4 regions of the Nocardiopsis moroccensis genome follow, and region 3 is predicted to be linked to each of the others. Evidence: riboswitches for the same ligand, from Rfam matches in the RefSeq annotation. Region 3 holds a riboswitch; each other region holds the start of a gene.
What was found. Region 3 has a riboswitch for cobalamin ahead of metE (5-methyltetrahydropteroyltriglutamate--homocysteine S-methyltransferase). Riboswitches for the same ligand answer to the same signal wherever they lie in the genome.

Region 1 (3,925 bases), 1.1 Mb from region 3:
GGAACTGTTGATAACCCTGCGCCGGGCCGGTCTGGTCCGCTCGCGCATCCGCGAGCGGGTGATCAACTCGTCCTTCGTGGTCACCGTGCCGGGTGAGGAACAGGGTCTGCGGATCCTGTTCCCCCTGTTCGGTCGCAAGGAGCGCGACGTGGTGGCCGCGGCCATCCCCGAGGAGGGCTGAGCCCTCGTCGGCCGACGGGAGACCGAACGGCGCGGCACGGCGGGCCGGTGCTCGGACCAGCCCGCCGTGCCGTGCCCGCGCTGCCGGAAGCCGCTGGGGCCCGCCGCCGTCCGGGCTTTCCGATCGGTAACGCGGGTTGAACTCGAAGATAACGAAGTGGTATCGATGGGGGGTGCGAGTCGAGAGAGCCCCGGTGGGCGCCCAGGCCCCACCCCCAACCGTTCCGGCCACATCCTGGATGGAGTTCGCCCGCGTCGCCGCCATGGTCGCGGTCATCCTCGTGCACGCCTACTCCCCGTTGGTGAGCACCCTCCAGGCCGAGCTCGGCGGTCCCACGTGGTGGACGGCCAACGTCGTGGACGCCGCCGTGCGCTGGTGCGTCGCGGTGTTCGTGATGATCAGCGGCGCGCTGCTGCTGCGCCCACGCGAGGAGAGCGCGGGTGACTTCTACCGCAAGCGGTGGGCCAGGATCGGTGTGCCCCTGCTGGTCTGGAGCGCCGCCTACCTGCTCTGGCACTACTGGCGCGAGGGCATCGACGCCTCCCAGGCCGCCGCCCAGGCCGCCTCGGGATCGCCGTCGATCCACCTGTACTTCCTCTACGTCATCGCGGGCCTCTACCTGTTCACCCCGTTCCTGCGCACGGTGGTCGCACACACCTCGCGCACCGGGCTGTGGTGGCTGACCGGGGTGGCGTTCGCGGTGGGGATCGCCGACCAGCTGCTGTCCCTGGTCGAGGGGGCCGGCGGGGCGAGCGCCGTCACCCGCTTCCTGCCGTTCCTCGGCTACTACCTGCTGGGTTGGCTGCTGCTGACCGCCGACACCGGCCCCCGGACCACGCGCTACGGAGCCGTCGCGCTCGTCCTGGGCGTGGCCGGAACCGCCGCGGGCGCCGGGACGGCCGCCCGCATGGCGGGGGAGTGGGGCCCCGCCGGCGAGTACTTCTACGGCTTCCTCTCCCTGCCGATGATCCTCGCCGGGGCGGGCGCCTACCTCGTATTGCGCACCGCGGGCACCCGACTGGCCATGGCGCAGGGTCCGACCGCCGCGGCCACCAGGCGGGCCGTCCGGGTGGCGTCCGGGCTGAGCCTCGGCGTCTACCTCGTGCACGTCATGGTGCTGTACACGCTGCGCGACCTCTGGGGCGTGCCCGACGGCTTCCTCGCGCTGTTCGCCGCCGTGGGCTACGCAGTCGCGACCGCCGCGATCAGCCTGGTGCTGGTGGCCCTCGCCCAGCGGGTCCCCCTGCTGCGCGTCATCGTCTGATCCGGCCGCACCACCGCCGCCCACGGACCCCCGGGGCAAACCGCGCCCGGGGCCGGGAGGGGCACGCGGCCCTTGTTATCCTTCCCGGGCCAGTCGTACCACTCAGGTGGTCAGGGAATCCGGTGCGAATCCGGAACTGACGCGCAGCGGTGTGGGGGACGGGCGGGGTACGCGAGCCACTGGGGCACGGGTGCGCGGGCGGCAGCGTCCGCGCGGCACCGACCCGGGAAGGCACCCCGTCCGGAGGAACCCGAGTCCGAAGACCTGCTGGCCCCTCCGCGTCGAGTGCGCGGAGGCGAACCCGTGCCGGGCTCCGCGTTCGAGCCCCGAACCCGAGGCGTCCCCATGCCGCGTCACGCGCTCCCGTCCTTCGCCCTCCTGCTCGTCCCCGCCCTCGCCCTCACCGCCTGCGGTGTCCCGGGAGACCGGGAAAACGACAGCACCGAAGCGGCCACCGCATCCGGTTACCCCCGCACCATCGACAACTGCGGCCACGAGATCACCCTCGACACACCCCCGGAACGGGTGGTCTCCCTCAACCAGGGGTCCACCGAGATCCTGCTCTCCCTGGGCCTGGAGGACCGGGTGGTCGGCACCGCCACCTGGACCGACCCGATCATGACGGGGCTGGAGGAGGCCAACGCCGACATCCCCCGGCTGGCCGAGAACAACCCCTCCTTCGAACGGGTCCTGGAGGCCGACCCCGACTTCGTGACCGCCTCCTTCGTCTCCACGCTCGGCACCGGCGGCGTCGCCACCCGCGAACAGTTCGAGGAACTGGGCGTCCCCACCTACGTCTCCCCGACCGACTGCGCCGCGGGCAAGGACAACGAGAGCGGCGGGGACGGCTCCCGGAGCGAACCGCTCACCCTGGACTCCGTCTACGGCGAGATCCACGATCTGGCCGAGGTCTTCGGGGTGCAGGAGCGCGGGGAGGAACTGGTCTCGCAACTCCAGCTCCGGGTGGACACCGCGACCGAGGACCTGGAGGTCTCGGACGTGAGCCTCATGTACTGGTTCGCCAACTCCCAGTCGCCCTACCTCGCGGGCTGCTGCGGCGCCCCCGGGGCCATCACCGGCGCCGTCGGCGCCCGGAACGCCTTCGACGACACCCACGACGAGTGGCCCCAGATCAACTGGGAGACCGTCGCGGACCGTGATCCCGACGTCATCGTGCTCGGCGATCTGACCCGTGAGTCCCAGACCGCCGAGACCGCGGAGGCCAAGATCGCCTTCCTGGAGACCAACCCGGCCACCCGCAACCTCACCGCGGTGCGCGAGGAGCGGTACGTCCTGCTCAGCGGCCAGGCGATGAACCCCTCCATCCGCACGGTCGAGGGCATCGAGCTGGTCGCGGACGGCCTGCGCGAGCTCGGGTACACCCGGTGAGAGGTGCCCGCCCGGCACTGCTCATCACCTCAGGTCTCCTGCTCCTGGCCCTGTCGGTCTCGGTCGCAGTCACCATCGGCCCCGCCGACATCACCCCGGCCCAGGTCTGGCGGTCGGTCGCGGCGCGGTTCGGCCTCGGCGAGAGCCCGCTGTCGCAACTGCGCGAGGGGATCGTGTGGAACCTGCGGATGCCCCGCACCCTGCTCGCCGCGGTCTGCGGGGCGGGGCTGGCCCTGTGCGGCGCGGTGATGCAGTCCCTGCTGCGCAACCCGCTGGCCGACCCCTTCGTCCTGGGGGTCTCCTCCGGCGCCTCCACCGGTGCGGTCGCCGTGATCGTGCTCGGCTGGGGCGCCGGTGTGGTCTCGCTGTCGGCGGGTGCCTTCGTGGGCGCCCTGCTCTCCTTCGCCATGGTGATGCTGCTCAGCCACTCCCTGGGCGGCAGTATGGACCGGGTCGTGCTGTCCGGGGTCGCGGCCATGCAGCTGTTCTCGGCGCTGACCTCGTTCACCGTGCTGACCTCAGCGGACGCAGAGACCACCCGCGGGGTGCTGTTCTGGCTGCTGGGCTCCCTCAGCGGCGCGGGCTGGACCGACGTGCTCCTGTGCGCCGCCGTGCTCGGCCTCGTGCTCGCCGTCTGCCTGGCGAACACCACCACCCTGGACGCCTTCGCCTTCGGTGAGGAGGCCGCCGCGAACCTGGGCGTCCAGGTGGGCCGGGCCCGGGTGCTGCTGCTGAGCGCCACCGCGCTGCTCACCGCGGTCCTGGTCAGCTCCGCCGGCGCGATCGGCTTCGTGGGACTGGTCCTGCCGCACGCCGCCCGTGCGCTCACCGGCTCCTCCCACGCCAGGCTGCTGCCGGTCACCGTGCTGGCGGGCGCGGTCTTCCTGGTGTGGGTGGACACGGTCGCCCGGACCGCGCTGGACCCGCAGGAGATCCCGGTGGGGGTGGTCACCTCCCTCATCGGCGTGCCCGCCTTCGTCGCCGTGCTGTACCGCGTGAGGAGCAAGACTTGAACGAACTCGTCCGGGCCTCGGGGGAGGGGCTGCGCGCCGACCGGGTCAGCCTCGGAATCGGCGGCCGTATCCTGCTCG
Region 2 (3,925 bases), 1.1 Mb from region 3:
CTCCTGCCCCTCACGCACCGCGACGCGCAGGTCGCGGGGGAGCAGGCTCACCCGGCCGCCGCCGTGCGGGCGGGAGGCCGCCGCCTTGACGGTCTCCACCAGGTGGAGCGAGCTCCCCGAGCCCCCGCCGGGAGGTTCGGCCCCGATCCGGCGGCCCCGGGTGCCGAGGGCGCGGCTGCGCCGGCCGTCCGCACCGATCCCGGTGCCCCGGGCGGTGAACGTTCGGGGGCGGTAGGGGGTGCTCGCCCCGACCGTGGTGCCCGGCGCGGGCCGGGAACCGTCGCCCTCGGCCTCCTCGGTTTCTTCTGGTTCCCGGGCCGGGGCCTGGGAGTCCTCCGGGCCCCGGGGCTGTTCGGGTGGCTGGTCCGGTTGGTCGGGACCCGGGTCCGGGCCCTGGGCGGGATCCGCCTCCGGACCGTCGGTGGCCGGGGCGCCGTCCTCCTCGGGCCCGCCGTCCCGGCCGGGGGTGGGGTCGTCGGAGTCCTCGGGGCCGTCGGAGCCGCCCGGTGGTTCCGGGTCGTCCGGCGGCGGCTCCTCGTCGCCCAGGATCCGGTCCAGGAGCTCCTCGTCCAGCCCCGGTGCGTCGAACGGGTTCCGTCGGCGCCGGTGCGGCAGGGCCAGCAGGGCGGCGCGGCGGATGTCGGCCCGGGTGACCGAGGTCCGCCCCTCCCAGGCGGCGTGTGCCAGGGCCGTGCGCGCGGTCACGATGTCGGCGCGCAGGCCGTCCACCTCGAACGCCGCGCACACCTGCGCGATCTTCAACAGCGCGGCGTTGGACAGGCGGGCGTGCCGGACGGTCTCCCGGGCCGCCGCGATCCGCTCGGCCAGGGCCTTCTCGGAGGCGCCGTAGCGTTCCGCGAACGCGGCGGCGTCGGAGTCGTAGGCCATCCGTCTGCGGACCACCTCGACCCGGGCGGCCGGGTCGGCGGGCGCGGCCACCTCGACGGTCAGCCCGAACCGGTCCAGCAGCTGCGGGCGCAGCTCGCCCTCCTCGGGGTTCATCGTGCCGATGAGCAGGAACCGGGCGGCGTGCTCCACCGAGAACCCGTCCCGCTCCACGGTCACCCGGCCGGTCGCGGCGGCGTCCAGGAGGAGGTCGACCAGGTGGTCGTGGAGCAGGTTGACCTCGTCGACGTAGAGGAGGCCGCGGTGGCTCCGCGCCAGCAGCCCCGGTTCGTAGGCGACCTGGCCGTGCGTGAGCGCCTGCTCCAGGTGCAGGGAGCCCAGGACACGGTCCTCGGTGGCGCCGACCGGGAGTTCGACCAGGCGCACCGGGCGGCTCTCCACGGCCGTGCCCGCCGGGAAGGGGCCGTCCGGTGACTCCTGCGCGGGGTCGGCGGGGTCCACGGAGAAACGGTCGCTCCGGTAGACCTCGACCGGCGGCAGCAGGGAGGCCAGGGCCCGGACCGCGGTGGACTTGGCGGTGCCCTTCTGGCCACGGACCAGGACACCGCCGATCTCCGGGGAGACGCTGGCCAGCACGAGCGCCAGGCCCAGGTCGTCGAGTGGGTCGGCGTCGCAGCCGACGATCGCGGAGAAGGGGTAGTGGGACGTCCGCAATGGCATGTGAGGCTCCCGCTCGTTTCGCCATCGGTCATGGGCGGGTGCGGGGCCGGTCTTCGGACTTACCGAGTCCTCCTGTCCGGAGGCTCGGCTCACCGCAGCGGGCCTGTGCCGGAATCTCACCGGGCTTCCCAGATTCTCCCCGGGCACCGTCCCCACCGTTTCCGATGGTTGGGCAGCCGGGGCACCTCACACCTTCGGCCGCCACGATAGCGTCCTGCCCATGAAGGTCGAGACGTCCCCTCCCCGAATCACCGTCGTCGGCGTCGGCGCCGACGGCTGGCAGGGCGTGCCCGAGAGGCTGCGCGAGCTGGTTCTGGCGGCCGACACGGTACTGGGCGGGCGCCGGCACCTGGCCATGCTGCCGGACGTGCCCGGCCAGGAACGCCGCGCCTGGCCCTCCCCGTTGCGCGAGGGCCTACCGGGACTGCTCTCCTGCCTCGAAGGCCGCGCCGTCGTCGCGCTGGCCTCCGGTGACCCCCTGGTGTCGGGGATCGGCGGCACCCTGGTCGAACTACTCGGCGCGGACGCGGTGCACGTCGAACCCGCCGTCTCCTCGGTGTCCCTGGCCCGCGCCCGGATGGGCTGGCCGGCGCAGGGGTGCTCGGTGCTGACCCTGGTCGGGCGCGATCCGCGACTGCTGATGCGTGAACTGGCGCCCGGCCACCGCGTCCTGGTGCTCTCCTCCGGCGCCGACACACCCGGGACGGTCGCCGCCCTGCTGGCCGGTGCGGGCTACGGGGCCAGCCGGATGACCGTCCTCGGCGACCTGGGGTCGGCCGCGGAGTCACGGCTGGAGAGCACGGCCCACGACTGGCTCGGCGCACCGCCCGAGGAGGTCCCCGCACTGCACGTACTGGCGGTGGAACTCGCCGGACCGGCGGGGTACGGGCTGGTCGCCGGACTGCCCGACGAGGCCTTCGAGCACGACGGGCAGTTGACCAAGCGGGACCTGCGCGCCTGTGCCCTGGCCCGGCTGGCGCCCGCACCGGGCCAGCACCTGTGGGACGTCGGGGCGGGCGCGGGCTCGGTCGGTATCGAGTGGATGCGCGCCCACCCCTCGTGCACGGCCACGGCGGTGGAGGCCGACACCGGGCGCGCCGATCGGATCGGGCGCAACGCCGGGCGGCTCGGCGTCCCGGGTCTGCGCGTGGTCACCGGCCGGGCCCCGGACGCGCTGGCCGGGCTGGGCGCCCCCGACGCGGTGTTCGTCGGCGGCGGCGCCACCCGGCCGGGCGTGCTCGACACCTGCCTGGACGCACTGGGTACGGGCGGCCGACTCGTGGTGCACGGGGTGACGCTGGAGACCGAGCAGCTGCTCGCGGACGCCTACCGGAGCCACGGCGGGGAGCTGACCCGGATCGCGGTGGAGACCACCGCGCCCATCGGCACCTTCACCGGCTGGACCCCCGCCCGCACCGTCACCCAGTGGTGCCTGACCGTGCCCGACCGGTGACGTTCGGAGTGAGCCGGTCGGTCCCGGCTCCCGGAATTTCCACCACGGGCATGCCCGCGCTCCCTCCCCGGCGTTATTCTGGCCGTGTGGAGGGTCCCGAACCACCGCGCTCGGCGACTTCCTCGACGAGCCACCGAACGCTCGTGCCGGAGATCGCGTCCGTGTCGTCACCACCCGCCACCGGCATCGCTCAGGGGGCCACATGACCGTCACAGAGCACCACCCGCCGCCCGGTATGCCGACGTTCCCCATGGGGACCGACCTGTTCGAGCACCTCGCGGAACAGGCGTTCGAGGCCGACCGTGTTCGTATGGAGATGTTCAACGGGAAGGTCTGGGTCCACAAAGTGACCGACGGAGCCCACGCGGGGATCCTCACCTGGCTGATGCGTGAGTTCATGGCCCACCGTCCCGATCTGGACCTCCTCACCAGCGGGCTGGGCATCAAGGTCGATACTTACCGCAACGGTCGCGCCCGCCCCGACGGTGTCCTCGTTCCGATCGGTCACTTCGACCAGGCGGGGGAGTGGGCCGAACCGGACGGCGTCCTGGCCGTGGTCGAGGTCACCTCCTGGGATGCCGACACCCACGCCCGCGACCGTGTCGGGAAGCCCGCCGCCTACGCGGAGACCGGTATCGGCGTCCACCTGTTGGTGGACCGCGACGCCAACGCCGTGGTGGTGCACAGCCGCCCTGTCCGTGGCCAGTACCTGGACCGAAGCGCCCACCCCTACGGTGAGGCCGTGCCGATCCCCGGGACCGGAGTCACCCTGGACACCGCCGGGCTCAAACGCTTCACTCGCTGAGGCGGCCGCCCCGGACCTGTGCGGGGATCAGCGGGACCGGGCCGGGTCGTACAGGTAGGACTCGCCGCCTTCGGCGTCGAGCGCCCGACCGACCAGCACCA
Region 3 (3,925 bases):
GATCTCCTCCACCGAGGGCACCCGCGGCGAGTGGATGTCGTACACGCCCGGGCCGATCCCCCGCCGGTAGCCGCGCCGGCCCAGGGCCGCCACGAGTTCCATCCGCGAACGGGCCGCCTCGACGCTGGTGACGTCGGCGTCCAGCGCCTCGATGCCGCCGACGATCTGGTTGAACTCCGAGTAGCACATGTGGGTGTGGACGGTCGTGGTCGGTGCGACCCCGGAGGTGGCCAGGCGGAACGAACGCACCGCCCAGTCCAGGTACTCCTGCCGCCGTTCCTCCCGAAGCGGCAGCAGTTCCCGCAGGGCCGCCTCGTCCACCTGGATGTGGCGGATGCCCGCCCTCTCCAGATCAGCGACCTCGTCGCGCAGGGCCAGGCCGACCTGGAGGGCGGTCTCGCCCAGCGGCTGGTCGGTCCGGACGAACGACCAGGCGAGCATGGTGACCGGTCCCGTCAGCATGCCCTTGACCGGCTTGTCGGTGCGCGACTGGGCGTAGGTGATCCACTCGACCGTCATCGGCTCGGGGCGCGAGACGTCACCGAACAGGATCGGGGGACGTACGCAGCGCGAACCGTAGGACTGCACCCACCCGTTCCGGGTGGCGGCGTAGCCCTCCAACTGCTCCGCGAAGTACTGGACCATGTCGTTGCGCTCGGGCTCGCCGTGGACGAGGACGTCCAGGCCGATCTCCTCCTGAAGCGCGATGACGCGGTCGATCTCCGCGCGGAGGATCCGCTTGTACTCCTCGGTGGGCAGCTCGCCCCGACGGTGCGCGGCACGCGCGCGGCGCAGCTCGGGGGTCTGCGGGAAGGAACCGATGGTGGTCGTGGTGAGCGCGGTGTCGGTGGGGGCGCCCCGCTCCTCGGGACGCTCGTAGGCATCCGGGCCCAGAGCGTCCAGGCGGGCGCGCACCCGGGCGTCGGTGAAGGACGGGGGCCGGGTCCCGACCGCGTCGAAACCGGTGTCCGCACCCTCGGACAGGACGCGGCCGAGCAGGGCCACCTCCTCGGCCTTCTGCCTGGCGAAGGCCAGCGCACCGCGCAACTCGGGAGCGAGGGCGGTCTCGGCGTCCAGGTCGATGGGGACATGGAGCAGCGAGCAGGAGGTACTCACGGTGAGCTCGTCGGTGAGGGCGAGCAGGGTACCGAGTTCGGCCACGGCGGCGGGCAGGTCCGTGCGCCAGACGTTGCGGCCGTCCACGACGCCCGCGACCAGCCGGGTGGCACCCAGGCCGGAGACCGCGGCCAGGTCCTCGACGCCCTCCGGGTCGGTGACCAGGTCGAGGCCGACCGCCTCCACCGGGGAGTTCTTGAGCACACGCAGGGCGGCGGCGCCGATGGAGCCGAAGTAGGTGGAGACCAGGAGCGCGGGGCGCTCGGTGAGAGACCCCAACCGCTGGTAGACGCGTTCCAGGTGGCCGACGGCGGCGCGGCCCTCGTCGGTGGCCAGGATCGGCTCGTCGAGCTGGACCTCGGTGGCGCCCGCCTCCTCGAGGTCGCCCAGAAGCTTGGCATAGGCGTCCAGGAGCTGGTCGAGCAGCTCGATCGGTTCCCAGCCCTCGGGAGCGTCGTCGGCGGCCTTGGCCAGCAGGAGGAAGGTGAGCGGGCCGAGCAGCACGGGGCGGGTCCGGAAACCGGCCTCGGAGGCCTCGCGGAACTCCGCGACGGGTTTGTCACCGACCAGGCGCGGCCGGGTGCTCGGGGACAGCTCCGGAACCAGGTAGTGGTAGTTGGTGTCGAACCACTTGGTCATCTCCAGGGGCGGTGCGCCCTGCTCGCCGCGGGCGAGCGCGAAGTAGCGGCGCAACTGCTCGTCCCGGTCCCCGGCCTGGGCCGGGGAGGGGAAGCGGGAGGGGACCAGGTCGAACAGGACCGCCGTGTCCAGCACGTGGTCGTAGGGGGAGAACGTGTTGGACGGGAGGTCGTCCACGCCCGCCTCCCGCAGTTGGGCGTAGACGCCCCTGCGGAGTTCGGAGGCGACGGCGTCGAATTCCCGGGCGGTGGTGTCGCCCTTCCAATAGGACTCACTGGCGCGCTTGAGCTCACGGTCGGGGCCGATGCGCGGGTAGCCGTGCACCGTGGAACGCACGGTGGTCCTGGGAGCCCCCGGGGTCGTGGTCATGAAGCTTCTCTCCCTCGTCGAAAGCCGGGTACCGGCCGCGAGGCGAGCGAGGACGCGGACATGCCGGAGAACGCTTTCTCAGCGCACGGCCGTCTCCGCCCTCGGCCCTCCCTCGGGGCACGGGACCACCGGCGGCACGGGTGCGCCGCCGGGCGGAGGCAGGTCTTCGGACTCGTGGGCGCTTCCGGCGTGAGGGCCGGTTCTCCTAGCAGTCGCCGCTTCCCAGTTCCCGACCTTTCCGGTCGGTTCACCAGTGCTTATGGCGACGGTCGTTCCCACTCACCGCTGCGGGGCAGTCCCGGAGTCGCACCGGGTTCCCTCTTTCGACACGCACCACCCGCCCCGGAGGGCCTCCGAGGTGGAAAGGATGGAGCGTGTACCTTCCACTCCTGCAAGTATAGGAGCGCCCCTCCGCCCCTGACCCCGGCGCGGCCCTCGCCCGCACGAGACGAACCCCCGCCGTGTGCTCGGCATCACAACCGACATCAGCGTTACGTGGGAGAGCGCGCCCCCGCCTCCCCCGCGAACGTTCGTCTGACGATGAACGTGGAGAACCCCAGGTGAAGCAGCAAGACCGTCCGACCATGTCCCCCGACCGGCCCCTACTCACGGTCGCGTTCGCGATGGTCGTCCTACTGGGACTGGTGTTGTCGGCGGCCAGGCCCCCGGGCCTGATCGAGGACACCGCCGAGACCCAGAGGACGGCCGGGCAGCCCGAGGAGGACGTGCGCCTCCCCGCCACCGGCGAACCCGACGAACTGACCGTCGTGGACCCCGCCGCGCTCCCCGGACTCACCGAGACCGAGATCGCCTACGAGGGCGGGAGCGAGGTCGCAGTCAGCTACCCGGCGATCCCCAACGCCGAACCCCTGGCGGACTTCCTGGACCGCACCCTGACCGCCCAGGCGCACGCCTTCGAGGCCGCGAACCCCGGTGCGCGCTCGTTCGTCGGCGAGTGGGGGCTGACCGCGGCGGAAGGCGGGATCGTGGGGGTCCGGATGACCACCACCGAAACCGACTCCGAGGAGACCCGCGAGGGCCACAGCACCTACTGGTACGAGACCGGCAAGGGCGCGGTCCACGGCTCCAGCCGTCTGCTCGCCGGACAGCAGGAGCTGGCCGAACTCAACGACCGGGTGCGCGAGGCCGTGTCGGACACCGCCGCCGCACCCGCCGCCCTGCACCCGATCAGCTCCCTGTACGACTCCGTGGGGTTCAACCCCGACGGAGACCTGGTGGTGGAGTTCGACTCCGGACAGGTCGCCCCCGCCTCCGAGGGCCGTGTCCACGCCGTGATCGACCGGGACGAGGCCCAGGACCTGCTCTCCGACCTCGGGCTGCGCGTGCGCGAGGCCGCGACCACGGGCGTACGCGAGTTCTCGGTGGCCGAGGCCCCCGAGGCGGACAAGGACGGTTCCGAGGCAGCAGCGCCCGGCGTACTGCCCCCGCGCGAGGACTCCGTCGACTGTGCCGACCCCGACACCAGGTGCGTGGCGCTGACCTACGACGACGGCCCCGGCGGACGGACCCCCGAACTGCTGGACGCCCTGGCCGAGCACGACGCCCGGGCCACCTTCTTCGTCACCGGGCACCCGGTCATGGAGAACCCGTGGATCGTGCGGCGCACCTACGCGGAGGGCCACGAGCTGGCCAACCACACGCTGAGCCACCCGGACCTGACGACGCTCGGAACCGGTTCGGCCCGCGCGGACCTGGACACGACCCAGGCCCTGGTGTACCGGGAGACCGGTTACACGATGGACCTGATGCGGCCGCCCTACGGGGCCACGGACGACGGGGT
Region 4 (3,925 bases), 1.1 Mb from region 3:
GAGCCGGCACCGCCCGCTCCCGGGACCTCCTGCCGTTGCGGCTGTCCCCGGTGACCAGGATCAGTGAGAAGTACGGCACCGTGGCCGGGTCGACCTCGGCGACCGGCAGCCGCCGCTCCCCGGTCATGGAGGCGCGCTCCACGTACACCGCGTGCTCCAACCGCCCGGCCGCCTCCAGGGCGCGGCACACCGCGGGGAAGGTCCGGCCCAGCTTCATGATCACCGCGGCGTCGGTATCCGCCAGACGGCGGGCCAGCTCCGGCTCGGGGAGGGTCCCGGGCAGCACGGTGAGCACGTCGGTCTGTCGGACCAGCGGTGCCGCCGCTGTTGCGGCAGCCGCACCGAACGCCGGGACCCCGGGGACGATCTCGGTCTCGTAGCGTTCGGACAGCCGGTCGTGCATGTACATGTACGAGCCGTAGAACAGCGGGTCGCCCTCGGAGAGCAGGACGACGTCGCGTCCGGCATCCAGGTGGACGGCCAGCCGTGCGGCGGACTCCTCGTAGAAGTCGGCCAGCGCCCCCGCGTACCCGCCCGGGTGGTCGGTCGTGCCGGTGGTCACCGGGTAGGTGAGCTGTTCCTCGACCGCGGAGGCCGGGACCAGGTCCTCGGCGATGCGGCGGGCGTTGGACCGCTTGCCGACCCCGGCGTGGTAGGCGACGACGTCGGCCGCGCGGATGAGGCGGGCCGCCTTGAGAGTGATCAGTTCGGGGTCGCCCGGACCCACACCGACCCCGTGGAAACGTCCTCTCACTCCTCCTCCTTGGCGAGCGCGTTCAGAGCTGACGAGGTCATCGCGGACCCTCCGCGACGGCCGCGGACCGTCACGTACGGGATGTCGGTCCCGTGCCGGTCGGCGAACTCGGTGAGCGCCTGTTTGGACTCGGCGGCACCGATGAAACCGACCGGGCAGCCGACGATCGCGGCCGGTCTCGGCGCCCCGTCGACCAGCATCTCCAACAGGTGGAAGAGGGCGGTGGGCGCGTTGCCGACAGCGACCACGGCACCCTCCAGCAGGGGTTCCCACAGGGACACCGCGGCCGCCGTGCGGGTGGTGCCCCACTCCCGCGCCAGCTCGGGGACGCGTGCGTCGCCGAGAAAGCAGAGCACCTCGTTGCCGCCGGGCAGGCGGCTCGCGGTCACCCCGGCGGCCACCATGCGTGCGTCGCACAGGATCGGCGCGCCGCCCTCCAGGGCCGCGCGGGCCGCAGGAACCAGGTCGGGGTGGACCACCAGGTCGTCGGCGAGGCCGACCTGACCGGTGCCATGGATCATCCGCACGGCGAGCCGTTCGGCGTTGTCCGGCAGGTGCCCCAGCCGGGCCTCGCGACGGATGGTGGCGAAGGAGTCGGTGTAGATCGCTGGGCCGTCGTCGACGTACTCGTAGTGCCGGTTCGGTCGGCGGGGGGCGGTCATCGGACCTCCCCGGGCACCAGAACCCCGCGCCAGGGCGTGACGACGAGCTCTCCGTGGCCCGCGGCGGTCGCCCGCTCGGCGAGCTCCTCGACGGCGGAGCGGTCCAGCCCCCGGTCGGTGACCCGCAGATGTAGTCCGCCCCCGGGCAGCGGTCCGTACGGCAGGGGAGGCGAGGGTTGTGGCAGCCGCGGGTCGGGAGCCACCGGTGCGGCCAGCGGTGCCGGGAGCTCGGCGACGTGCCAGGGCGCCGTGGGACCCTGACCGCGGTGTTCCAGGAACTCGTCCGCGAACCGCAGCAGCGCGGCGGGCGCCTCGTCGAGCGGTACCACCGGGCCCCAGTACCCGCCGATCCGCAACTGTGCGATCCCCTCGTCCAGGGCGACGAGCCCCAGGTCACAGGGGCGGTCGAGCAGGTCCCCGGATCCGTCGTCCAGCACGAACAGGAACCGTCCGGGCAGGTCCGCGCGGCGCGGCACGGAGCACAGCATCGTGTCCAGGGCCGAGGCGACGGGCCGCAGGTCGGCCCGCCCGCCGCCCGGTACGGCACCGTCCGGGAGTGCCGGGTCCTTCGGCCCCGTGCACGGGGAGACCATCACGTTGCGTACCAGTTCGTGGCTGGCCGAGGGCAGCAGACCGGTCTCCTCCAGGTCCCGGAGCACCTCGGACTCCAACCGTCCCGCGTTCCCGGGCAGGGCGCGCAGTTGCAGGTTCGCGCGGCCCGTGACGTGGACGCGGCCGCTGCCGTGCCGTTCGGCCACGGCGGCCAGAGCTCGCAGCGAACGGGCGCGGAGTCGGCCGCCGATGAGCCGGAGCCGGACCAGCAGACCGTCGTCGGCGGCCCAGGGCCTCAGCGCGCCGGGGCAGCGGTCGCGCCGGGTACGGCTGTGGGGGGTTCGGGCGGAGGGCGGGGTGCCGGGCAGGGACATGCACGTCTTTCGGGTCAGGGGCTTGTTCGCGGGCCCGCGGATGACTCGGCGGAGGTGTCCGCCGCTACCGGCAGGTCTTCGGACTCGGAATCGACCGGTACGGGGCGCCTTCCCGGAGTTCTACTCCAGTGGCTGTCCGGGGGACCACCCCGGACGTGCCCGTCCGTCATCCTCACCGCTGCGCGTCAGTCCCGGAATCACACCGGGTTCCCTGCCCCACGGACGTGGGGTTCGACCGGTCCGACGAGGGTATCGTGCCACCTCGCGGCTCGTTCCGGCGGACCGTGCCCGGGCGCTCTCTCCGCCCCACGCGCCTCCGGTTCGCCGACTGAGCACGCCCGGTCCCGGGTCGGCGAGGAACTGCCGGATGCCTGGTGGTCATGACAGACATACTGCCTCCTCGGCTGCAGGAGGACCGGCGCCTGGGGTCACGCTGGGTTATCGACGGGTTTCCACAGGCCCGAATCCACCGGAATCCGCGCCGCCCCCGCCCACGACGGCGGCGCCCCCTGCCCCCTAGGACGGGCCGGTGGCCCGCAGACGCGACATCTTGTCCGGGTTGGCCACCATGTACACGTGCCGGGCCCGGCCCTTGAAGACGTCCAGGGTCAGCACGGTGATCGGGACCCCCTCCACCGACAGGACCGCGGCGGGGCCGCCGTTGACCTCGGCGACCTCCGTGTGCAGCGGTGCCGTGGGCGCCAGGCCCAGGGACCGCAGGAAGCGCGAGGCGTTGCGTTCCAGGGACACCGCGGCCAGGAAACGGCCCACCTTGTCGGCGCCGCGGATCACCCGCAGGGGCGCCGGGGCCCTGCCGCCGCTGTCGCTGACCAGGGTGGCGTCCTCGGCCAGCAGTCCCTTGAGCCCGTCCAGGTCGCCCTCCACGCAGGCCCGGAGGAAGCGTTCGGTAATGCGGCGGCGCGCCGCCCGGTCGGCCTCGAAACGTGGGCGGCGTTCCCGCACGTGGTCCCGGGCCCGCCGGGCCAACTGCCGGGTGGCCGCCTCGTTCCGGTCGATGACCTGGGCGATGTGCGCGTAGGGCAGTTGGAAGGCCTCGTGCAGCACGAACACGGCCCGTTCCAGCGGGCTGAGGGTCTCCAGCACCACCAGGAGCGCGAACTCCACGGAGTCGGCGAGCTCGGCCCGCTCGGCCGCGTCGGGCAGCTCGCTGACCGGCTCGGGCAACCACTCGCCCACATAGGACTCGCGCTGGGCACTGGCTTTGCGCAACCGGTCGATGGAAAGCCGGGACGCCACGGTCACCAGGTAGGCGCGCGGGTTGTCGATCCCGTCCGGATCCACCCGGGACCAGCGCAGCCACGCCTCCTGGACCACGTCCTCGGCGTCGTCCGCCGTTCCCAGGATCCGGTAGGCGACCCCGTTCAGCAGGGGGCGGTGTTCCTCGAAGACCTCTGTTGCCGTCATGTCGGGGAAGACGTACCACAGTGCGCCTGGCGTGACATGCCCCTGACCGGTTCCGGCCAGGGCCGTGGGCTCGGGCGGGTGTGACCAGGAGGGGCGGTCGGCCAGTGGATGGAGGGCGGCCGACGGCACCGGCAAACGGCTTGCACCGCCCCCGGCTC

Region 1: it holds a riboswitch for cobalamin, as region 3 does, so the genes downstream of both, ACUKCB_RS24635 (ABC transporter substrate-binding protein) here and metE (5-methyltetrahydropteroyltriglutamate--homocysteine S-methyltransferase) in region 3, are expected to answer to the same signal.
Region 2: it holds a riboswitch for cobalamin, as region 3 does, so the genes downstream of both, ACUKCB_RS24735 (VWA domain-containing protein) here and metE (5-methyltetrahydropteroyltriglutamate--homocysteine S-methyltransferase) in region 3, are expected to answer to the same signal.
Region 4: it holds a riboswitch for cobalamin, as region 3 does, so the genes downstream of both, ACUKCB_RS24765 (nitrite reductase) here and metE (5-methyltetrahydropteroyltriglutamate--homocysteine S-methyltransferase) in region 3, are expected to answer to the same signal.

Annotation. Positions count from the first base shown of each region.
Region 1 is NZ_CP199747.1:5,571,520-5,575,444, forward strand. Features, by position in the region: gene ACUKCB_RS24625 (hypothetical protein) at 1-181, shown strand, start outside; gene ACUKCB_RS24630 (acyltransferase) at 354-1,445, shown strand; cobalamin riboswitch at 1,519-1,731, shown strand; gene ACUKCB_RS24635 (ABC transporter substrate-binding protein) at 1,791-2,834, shown strand; gene ACUKCB_RS24640 (FecCD family ABC transporter permease) at 2,831-3,847, shown strand; gene ACUKCB_RS24645 (ABC transporter ATP-binding protein) at 3,844-3,925, shown strand, end outside.
Region 2 is NZ_CP199747.1:5,596,923-5,600,847, forward strand. Features, by position in the region: gene ACUKCB_RS24735 (VWA domain-containing protein) at 1-1,566, opposite strand, end outside; cobalamin riboswitch at 1,595-1,732, opposite strand; gene cbiE (precorrin-6y C5,15-methyltransferase (decarboxylating) subunit CbiE) at 1,787-3,019, shown strand; gene ACUKCB_RS24745 (Uma2 family endonuclease) at 3,222-3,824, shown strand; gene cobM (precorrin-4 C(11)-methyltransferase) at 3,852-3,925, opposite strand, start outside.
Region 3 is NZ_CP199747.1:520,902-524,826, reverse strand. Features, by position in the region: gene metE (5-methyltetrahydropteroyltriglutamate--homocysteine S-methyltransferase) at 1-2,124, opposite strand, end outside; cobalamin riboswitch at 2,265-2,494, opposite strand; gene ACUKCB_RS02130 (polysaccharide deacetylase family protein) at 2,709-3,925, shown strand, end outside.
Region 4 is NZ_CP199747.1:5,602,272-5,606,196, forward strand. Features, by position in the region: gene ACUKCB_RS24755 (precorrin-2 C(20)-methyltransferase) at 1-754, opposite strand, end outside; gene ACUKCB_RS24760 (precorrin-8X methylmutase) at 751-1,416, opposite strand; gene ACUKCB_RS24765 (nitrite reductase) at 1,413-2,342, opposite strand; cobalamin riboswitch at 2,395-2,596, opposite strand; gene sigJ (RNA polymerase sigma factor SigJ) at 2,859-3,767, opposite strand.